Regions from separate parts of the Paraclostridium dentum genome, predicted to be linked through region 1. Evidence: riboswitches for the same ligand, from Rfam matches in the RefSeq annotation. Region 1 holds a riboswitch; each other region holds the start of a gene.
What was found. A riboswitch is a leader RNA that binds a small molecule or an ion and turns the genes downstream of it on or off. The one in region 1 is predicted to bind cobalamin.
Positions count from the first base shown of each region.

Region 2: another riboswitch for cobalamin. It lies ahead of ACN6I1_RS03690 (ABC transporter substrate-binding protein); the one in region 1 lies ahead of cobT (nicotinate-nucleotide--dimethylbenzimidazole phosphoribosyltransferase).
Region 3: another riboswitch for cobalamin. It lies ahead of ACN6I1_RS09170 (ATP:cob(I)alamin adenosyltransferase); the one in region 1 lies ahead of cobT (nicotinate-nucleotide--dimethylbenzimidazole phosphoribosyltransferase).

Region 1 is NZ_CP183813.1:2,819,589-2,822,765, forward strand. It holds gene cobU (bifunctional adenosylcobinamide kinase/adenosylcobinamide-phosphate guanylyltransferase) at 1-539, opposite strand, end outside; gene cobT (nicotinate-nucleotide--dimethylbenzimidazole phosphoribosyltransferase) at 553-1,599, opposite strand; cobalamin riboswitch at 1,704-1,881, opposite strand; rRNA gene rrf (5S ribosomal RNA) at 1,992-2,108, opposite strand; tRNA gene ACN6I1_RS13145 (tRNA-Thr) at 2,118-2,192, opposite strand; rRNA gene ACN6I1_RS13150 (23S ribosomal RNA) at 2,246-3,177, opposite strand, start outside.
Region 2 is NZ_CP183813.1:835,892-839,068, forward strand. It holds gene ACN6I1_RS03685 (rhodanese-like domain-containing protein) at 24-1,394, shown strand; cobalamin riboswitch at 1,579-1,757, shown strand; gene ACN6I1_RS03690 (ABC transporter substrate-binding protein) at 1,773-2,795, shown strand; gene ACN6I1_RS03695 (FecCD family ABC transporter permease) at 2,814-3,177, shown strand, end outside.
Region 3 is NZ_CP183813.1:2,007,622-2,010,798, forward strand. It holds gene ACN6I1_RS09160 (FecCD family ABC transporter permease) at 1-228, opposite strand, end outside; gene ACN6I1_RS09165 (ABC transporter substrate-binding protein) at 206-1,123, opposite strand; gene ACN6I1_RS09170 (ATP:cob(I)alamin adenosyltransferase) at 1,135-1,644, opposite strand; cobalamin riboswitch at 1,888-2,060, opposite strand; gene ACN6I1_RS09175 (hypothetical protein) at 2,142-2,861, opposite strand; gene ACN6I1_RS09180 (hypothetical protein) at 2,861-3,177, opposite strand, start outside.

The DNA.
Region 1 (3,177 bases):
ATACCACTTACAACAAAGTAAACTTCATCAGCACATTTAGCTATATACTGATTTATCCTACCTACTATATCAGAATATACTCTACAAAGTTTATTATCAGGCACTAAACTCATACCTAACTCATTAGTTACTATTACAAAATATAAATCTGTCTTTTTAATTTCATTTATTAGCATTTCAATTTGCTGTTTTATATACTTCTCCATCTCATTAGTCTCTTCTGGCGTGCATTTATCAAAATCTATTCCATAGTCAAATATTAAATTATTAACTAATAGTGTTACACAATCCAAAATAACAGTTTGATGTTTATTTTCTAAATTATTTATTATCGAATATATATCTTTAAAAATTTCATAAGTTTCCCAATTACTCGGTCTACTCTCTTTATGTTTTTTAACTCTATCTTTCATCTCCTCATCAAAAGGAGTAGAAGTTGCTATATATGCTGTTGAATTTTCTCTACTTATACATAAACTTTCTGCAAAACTACTTTTTCCAGATCTAGATCCACCAGTAACTAAAATTAACTTACTCATAAATTTCACCTTCTTATTTTCCTATGTCTACTTCATCAGTTGTTGCCATATTTTTATATGCATAATTTGCAGCTTCTATAATATTGAAGGCTAATGCTGAACCACTTCCTTCACCTAATCTCATATCCATATTAAGCATAGGATTTAACTTTAATATTTCTAAAGCCTTAGCTGCTCCTGCTTCTGCTGATGTATGTGATGCTATCATATACTCTTTAACCATAGGATTTATAGTGTATGCTATTAAAGCTGCTGCATATGATATAAACCCATCAATAACTATTGGAGTTCTATTAGCCGCACAAGCTAAAATCACGCCTGCCATTCCCCCTATTTCAAAACCTCCAACTTTAGATAATATATCAACTCCATCTAATTTATCTGGTTTATTTAATTCAATTGCTTTTCTTATCGTATTAGCTTTATGGGCTACTCTATCTTTTTTAAGTCCTGCTCCTATTCCCGTAACATCTATAGGATCACAATCAGCTATAACAGAAACTATAGCGCTACTTGGAGTAGTATTACAAATTCCCATTTCTCCTATTCCTATAAGGTTATATCCTTTTTCTATGCTCTCATTTGCTACTTTTATACCTATTTCTAAACATCTAATGGCTTCTTCCCTAGTCATAGCTGACCCTTTTGCCATATTAGAAGTTCCTTTTCTAATCTTATAATCTATAACTCCATCTAATTTTTCATCTGTATTTATTCCTAAGTCAATTGCAATAACATCAGAATTTACAAATTTAGATATAGCTCCTACTCCACATACCCCTTTAGTAAAGTTCGGAAATTGAAGTCTCGTTATTTTCTGAGGGTCTGGTGCTACACCTTCTTCATATACTCCATGATCTCCTGCAAAAGCAATCACTATTTTTTTATCTGTATCAAAATATTTTTTTTCAGTTATTCCTGCTATTTGTATACATATATCTTCTAATTTTCCTAAGCTTCCCACAGGTTTAATTAATTTATCTAATCTATCTTTCGCTACATTCATATGTAATTCACTTAATGGCTTTATGTTGTTTATCGTCTGTTCTAAAGTTTTCATGACTACCTCCTTAAATTACAATAAAAAAAGACTTAACTCAAGAGTTAAGTCTTTAAATATGTCATAAAAATATTTTAAGATTTAAATTCTTCACCCCGAGAACCTAGTTATATAATATACTAGGCAGGTCTCCTGACTTAGCTTCTTCCTTGCTCTAACCTTCCCGTAATTTTAACAGTGGTAAATAGAGTTCGTCTGCATCACAGTAGCGGGGACTGTAGAGGGATTACACCTCTTTCCCTATTAATCTTAAATGTAAGAACCTATATATATTTAAGTTATTTAATTTTATTTTATTGATATTATGTATAAAAAATTTCCCCACATACAACTAATTCTACATTAGTGTACATAAATCCTTTATTTTTTAATTTTAAATATAAAAAAAGATTACGTGGCTACGTCCTACTCTCCCAGGCAGCTTCCCACCAAGTACCATCGGCGCTAAAGAGCTTAACTTCTGTGTTCGGAATGGGAACAGGTGTATCCTCTTTGCTATAATAACCACATAATCTTTATGGAGCTAGTGATAGGAATCGAACCTACAACCTGCTGATTACAAGTCAGCTGCTCTACCGTTGAGCCACACTAGCAACTAAGTTTTAATGCTTTGAAAACTGAATAACATTTGTAAGATTAAATAATCTTGGTCAAGTCCTCGATCTATTAGTATCGGTAAGCTACATACATTGCTGCACTTACACCTCCGACCTATCAACCAGGTAGTCTTCCTGGGATCTTACCCTTACGGTGGGAAATCTTATCTTGAAGTTGGCTTCGCGCTTAGATGCTTTCAGCGCTTATCCATTCCGTACATAGCTACCCAGCCATGCCCTTGGCAGAACAACTGGTACACCAGAGGTACGTCCATCCCGGTCCTCTCGTACTAAGGACAGGTCTCCTCAAATTTCCTACGCCTGCGACGGATAGGGACCGAACTGTCTCACGACGTTCTGAACCCAGCTCGCGTACCACTTTAATGGGCGAACAGCCCAACCCTTGGGACCTACTACAGCCCCAGGATGTGATGAGCCGACATCGAGGTGCCAAACCTCCCCGTCGATGTGGACTCTTGGGGGAGATAAGCCTGTTATCCCCAGGGTAGCTTTTATCCGTTGAGCGATGGCCCTTCCATGCGGAACCACCGGATCACTAAGTCCGACTTTCGTCCTTGCTCGACCTGTATGTCTTGCAATCAAGCTCTCTTCTGCCTTTACACTCTACGCACGATTTCCGACCGTGCTGAGAGAACCTTTGAGCGCCTCCGTTACTCTTTGGGAGGCGACCGCCCCAGTCAAACTGCCCACCTGACAGTGTCCCAATACCTGATTCAAGGTATCTGGTTAGAATCTCAGTACTACAAGGGTGGTATCCCAAGGATAGCTCCACCGAGACTGGCGTCCCGATTTCATAGCCTCCCACCTATCCTGTACATGTAGCACCAAAATTCAATGTCAAGCTACAGTAAAGCTCCATGGGGTCTTTCCGTCCTGTCGCAGGTACCCGGCATCTTCACCGGGATTACAATTTCACCGAGTCTGTTGTTGAGACAGTGCCCAAATCGTTACGCCTTTCGTG
Region 2 (3,177 bases), 1.2 Mb from region 1:
TACGATGAAAGGAAAATAAACAAGTGAAAAGGTCTATTAAATTATTAGCTTTGATGTGTACTTTAGTAGTAAGTATGACTATGATGGTAGCATGTAAAGATGAAGATGTTAAAAATAATAAAACTTCTTCTATCGAAACTAAACCAATATCAACAAGTGAATTGAAATCTAAATTAAATGAAAAAAATTGGGTTGTTGTGGATACGAGAGTGAATGACTCATATAATGGGTGGGTATTAAATGGAGAAAAAAGAGGTGGACATATACCAGAAGCCACTGACTTTGCTTATAACTGGATAGAAGTAGAATCTAAAGATAAAGATAAAACTTTAGATGAAGCTCTAAAGAATAAAGGGATAGATAAAGATAAAAATATTGTTTTATATGATGCAAATGGAGAAGATGCTAAAAAAGTATATAAGTATTTAAGTGATAAAGGCTATAAAAATTTATATATATACGACATAAATGAGTGGGCTAATGATGAAACTCTACCTTTAGAAAAATATAAAAACTATGAAATGATAGTACCGGCAAAAGCTATAAAGAATATTTTAGATGGCAAAAAAACGGAGACTTTTGAAAATACAAACAATATAAAGATTGTTGAAGCTAGTTGGGGAGATGGAAAAGATAGCTACGATAAAGGTCATATACCAACGAGTGTTCATATAAACACAGATACTATAGAACCTCCACCAGAGTGGATGCTTGCTACAGATAAAGAGTTGACTAAGTTTGCTAATGACTATGGATTTACAAAAAATGATACAATAATAGTAACAGGAAAAGAACCAATGGCAGCTTATCGTGTTGCCGTAGTGCTTAGATATATGGGAGTTAAAGATGTTAGAGTTTTAAATGGAGGAGATGATGCTTGGGTAAGAGCTGGATATGAACTAGAAAAAACTAAAAATGATAAAAAATCAGGAAAAGACTTTGGAGCTACTATACCAGCTAATCCTGATTTAATAGATACTATCCAAGAAGTAAAAGAAAAAATGAAGTCTGATAAATTTACATTAGTAGATAATCGTATGTGGGATGAATACATAGGGAAGATATCAGGATATAGTTATTGGGATAAAAAGGGTCGTATTCAAGGGGCTGTTTATGGACATGCGGGAACAGAAGGGTCTACATCTCTAAACTATTACAGAAATATTGATAAAACTATGAGAAATGAAGATGAAATTAAAGCTTTATGGAAAGAAGATGGAATTGATACAAACAATCAATTAGACTTTATGTGTGGTAGTGGTTGGAGAGCAGCTGAAGTTTTAACATATGCTAATGTCATGGGATATGATAAAACTGCTCTATATAGTGATGGTTGGATAGGTTGGAGTAAGGATTCTAAAAATCCTGTAGAAAGTGGAGAACCTCAAAAGTAAATGAAAAAATAATTATTTTATTAAATTATATATAGAATTTTATTAAAAAATAAAGTTTAAATAAAAAAAGATAATAGTATTTACGAGAAGTAAGTACTATTATCTTTTTGCTTATAAAGATATATAAGATTGTAAAAAAATATATATTTATAGAATTAGAAATAGAATTATGATAACATTATAATGATAAATATAAATACTAGGTTTTTATTAATTAATAGGGAATGATGTGAAAATCATCAACAGCCCCCGCTACTGTAATTACGGACGAGTCTTTTTTTAGCCACTGAAGAATTTCTTTGGGAAGGTAAAGATTAGGATGATGTATAAGTCAGGAGACCTGCCTAGATAAAACAAACTTTCGGAGGGAGAGACAAAATGAAAATATCAAAAAAAATTAAATTAAGTTTGCTTAGCTTAGTTATAGGGCTAAGCTTCGTAGGGTGCAGTAAAACAGAAACTAAAACTGAAGACACTACTGCAAAGAAGGTAGAAAAAACAAATGAAACAAAGGATAATTATTATCCAGTAACTATTACTACGCACAATAGCAATAAAGAAGAAATAAAGGTTACTATAAAAGAGAAACCCAAAAAGGTGCTTGCAGTTTATCAAGACTCTATAGAAACTATGCTAGCATTAGGATTAGAAGATAACATAGTTGCTGCGGCTGGGCTAGACCATAAGGTTAAAGATGAATATCAAGAAGCTTTTAAAAGGGTTAAGTATTTAGATGAGTTTACACCGTCTAAAGAAAATACTATGATGTTACAACCAGATCTTATAGTAGGATGGGATTCTTTGTTTACAGATAAAACTTTAGGAACAGTAGATTTTTGGCAAAATAAAGGCACAAATACATACATGGCATTAAATAGTGGAGCAGTAGAGCATAAAACTATTAAAAATGAATGTGAAGATATATTAAATATAGGGAAAATATTTAACGTTGAAGATAAAGCTAAAAATATAGTTGATAATATAAATAAGAAAGTAAATGAAGTTGTAGAGTCTGAAAAAGGCAAAAAGCAACAGACTACTTTAATAGTTGAATTTTACGATGATAAAATTAGTGGATATGGAAAAAGCACTCTAGGAGGAGATATGGTAACTAAGCTAGGTGCAAAACTATTAAATCAAGATGGAAATCCATTAAGTAAAGAAGATTTAGTAAAATTAAATCCAGACAGTATATTTGTAGTGTATATGAATAGAGATGATGATAGTAAAAAAGCTGAAGAAAATAAAAATTTAGTTATGAAAGACAAAGCATTACAAAGTTTAAATGCAGTTAAAAATAATAGAGTTTATCCAATAGAATTAGGACAAATGTATTGTAGTGGAGTAAGAACTATAGATGGAATAGAAACTTTTGCAAATGGACTTTATCCAAGTAAGTAGAAAGAGGGACATGGACATATGCAATCAATGAAAAGCTTAAGAAAATGTGGAAATAATGAAGAAAAGGGCTTTGTGAAAACAAAGCCTTTATATATATTAGTTATTATAGGACTTATTGTTGCTTTAATTTTATCTATTTTATTTGCTGTAACAATAGGTTCAAGTGACATCAGCATAAAGCAAGTATATCAAATAATAGGGTATAAACTATTTAGTATAGGAAATGAAAATACTTTATCTAATGGAGCTATTCATGATGTAGTATGGTTTATTAGATTGCCTAGAATAATTTTAGCTTTATGTGTAGGAATAGGACTATCTGTATGTGGAGTTGTAATGCAAGCTATAGTAAAAAACCCTCTAGCAGATCCTTATATACTTG
Region 3 (3,177 bases), 810 kb from region 1:
CATAAAAGCTAATAATACTCTTGGTAGTCTAAGTGACCATATGATAGATATATCTTTTGGATCTATCCCTTCTCTTAATGGTAAATTTATAACCTTATTTAAAATTATACTCATAGTATCTAATATATGAATATTGGAACTCCCTATGGAAGTTCCAATACTGATTATAAAAAATACTAGAGGTATAGATAAAATCGCTAAAGTTTTATTTTTGTTTTGCGTACGCATCTGGATTTATGTACTCTGCCATTTGTTTTAACGCTTTTACTACATTTTGAGATGGTCTTGATGATGAATTTGTATCAATTAAGTATACTTGCCCATTTTTCACTGCATTTACATTTTTCCAGCCTTCACGCCCTTTTATATCTTTTACTGCATCTTGAACGTAATTTACATTAGTTAATATTACATCTGGATTTTTTTCTATAACTGATTCCTCACTAGGTGATATCCAAGCTTTTTGGTCAACGAAGATATTTTCTCCACCTACTAACTCAATCATTTCATTTAAAAATGTTCCATTCCCAAAGCTATATAGATTTGGAGCTGGTCCAATTTCAAAATAAACTTTCTTTTTATCTTTTATTGTTTTTCCTATTTTAGCTATTTCATTAACTTGAGATTTCATATTATCAACAATTTTTTGTCCTTTTTCTTTTGTCCCAGTTATATCAGCTATAAACATTATATCATCGTATATACCTTGTATGCTATCACTACTTGGTATATATGCAACACTTATACCAGCCTCTTTAGCCACTTTAAATGGATCTTCACTATTTCCCGTTTTATTATGTCCTGATGCTATAATCATATCTGGCTCTAAAGATACTATAGCCTCAGCATCCGGATTTGCAAAATCTATTAATTTTATATCTTTAGGTAATCCAGGTATATCAGCTGAATATTTATCAACAGCTACTAATTTATCTGCAAGTCCTAATTCAACTAGCACTTCTGTATTAGATGGAGCTGTAGATATTATTCTTTCTAATTTTTTAGGAACTGTAAAATCATTTCCCTCTCTATCTTTTACTACTATTTCTTTTTTGCCGCATCCTACGACCGCCAGCATAACTACTAAAAAAGCAGTTATTAATGTTAAAATTCTTTTTTTCATTTTCATTCTCCTTACTTATAATTTCTACTTATAAATTCAGTTTCTTGTATTCCTTCATCTTTATTAAGCTTTATAGCTAGTACAAAAAAATACCCAGATAACAGATTTGCAAAATCAAACAATAACTCATCTACATCATTTCCATTTTCTTTATATCTATGTAATAACCTTACTAGTGCTTTGCACTTTGTTCTTATAATATGTGCATAGCTTCCACAAACCCCACCTTGAGGTAAAACAAATTTATCAAAAATACCTTTTATCTCATCTTGATAAGATAGTGTTCTAGATTCTAACCATTTTAACTCATCGTTTGTTACGCTTACAAATGTTCTAAGTGATGCATTCATGTGATATACAAGTTCATTTATCTCTCTTAATTCTTTTTTTAAATTTTCATCAACTATAAAAGCTCTTAGTAATCCTATTGTACTCGATATTTCATCTGTAAATATTTCATAGTCACATCTTAAATCATCTGATTTATCATATAAAAATGGATATGCTAAATATTTTGACATTTTTTCATTCCTTTCGTGTTGATTTTACATAACAATGATATAATTCTACTTTTTTTGTCTAATTCCTTTTATTGAAACTTATTTGGAAAATAAATAATTTTCAATAAATTAATTATAAAAACTTAAGTAAAACCTATTTTTATACAAGTTTATATCCATAGTTTTTCAATTTAAAAAGGCATACTCAGAGAGTATGCCTTAATCTATTCGTGTATAATCGCCTTTATCCAACCCTCAGAAGATAATTAGCCTTTAAGCATTGGCAGGTATCCCGGCTTAGCTTCATTCTACTCTCAATCCTTCCCAATTTCTCAGTGGATACTTAGATTTCGTCAGCTTTACGGTTACTGGGGTAGCTTAGAATTTACATCTAATTCCCTATTAAGTCTATTGACACCTAATACTTACTATTTAATTTTCATATTGTTATATAGTCCATTATACAACAATATGAAATAATGTTCATTATATATTTCTAATTTAGTAAAATAAAATTACTATCTGTTTCTTCTACTTCTTATAAAATCTATTATAATGTATAAAACAATTAATGCAGTTATGATCATCACTATATCCATTATCATAGGGCTAATTCCCATTCTATACCCCATATATCTAAATGGATTATATCCTCCAAATCCAAAAAATCCTCTACCATATGCTGGTGGTATGTATGTTCTTCTACTAGATCTACCACCATAGTCATCATAATCATCATTTTTTTTATTTTTAGAATTTGAAGTATCGTTTTGATTAGATTTAGAGTTTGTATTTGGTTTAGTACTAAAACTTCCTGAATCAGGCTTTGTTGTGCTTGATTTTGGCTTTGTAGTATTATTTGAATTATTGCCAGTAGTTCCTTCATTTATTGTTGCTTCAGGTTTTGGCTTAGTGCTAAAACTCCCCGAATCAGGTTTTGTTGAACTTGGTTTTTGCTTTGTATAGCTACTACTTGATTTACTAGAGCCAGAGCTTGGTTTGCTAGAGCTAGAACTAGATTTAAAGCTACTTGAACTCGGCTTAAAACTACTACTTGATCTACTCGAACTATGCGAACTATGTGAAGAACTACCTCTAGCTACTTGATATTCAACCTTTGAAGTTTCATTTTTATTTGAAGTTGCATATGAATTTTCTATTGAAAAAGTAAATGCACAAGTTATAGAAAATATAAATACAGTTAGAAAAAGAGTTATATTTCTTTTTAATTTATTCATTATACATTTAACCCCATTTCTATGAACTTATTGTATAATCTATCCAAATTCGATGTGTCATCCCCATTTATTACTGAATCATAACTCTCTTCCCCTTTAAATTTAAAATACTCTAATAGTTGTTGATTGTCTTTATCTTTACTATCTACCAAATATACATATCTACGTAATGCTTCATCTTGTATTTCTATTAAGTATCCCTTAACATCAAACTTGAATTCTTCATCTCCATTATATAAAGTTACTATATCTGTAGATTTTGTAAATACAAATTTTTTCTTATCACAATCATACGTGTATTCTAATTCCCTACAGT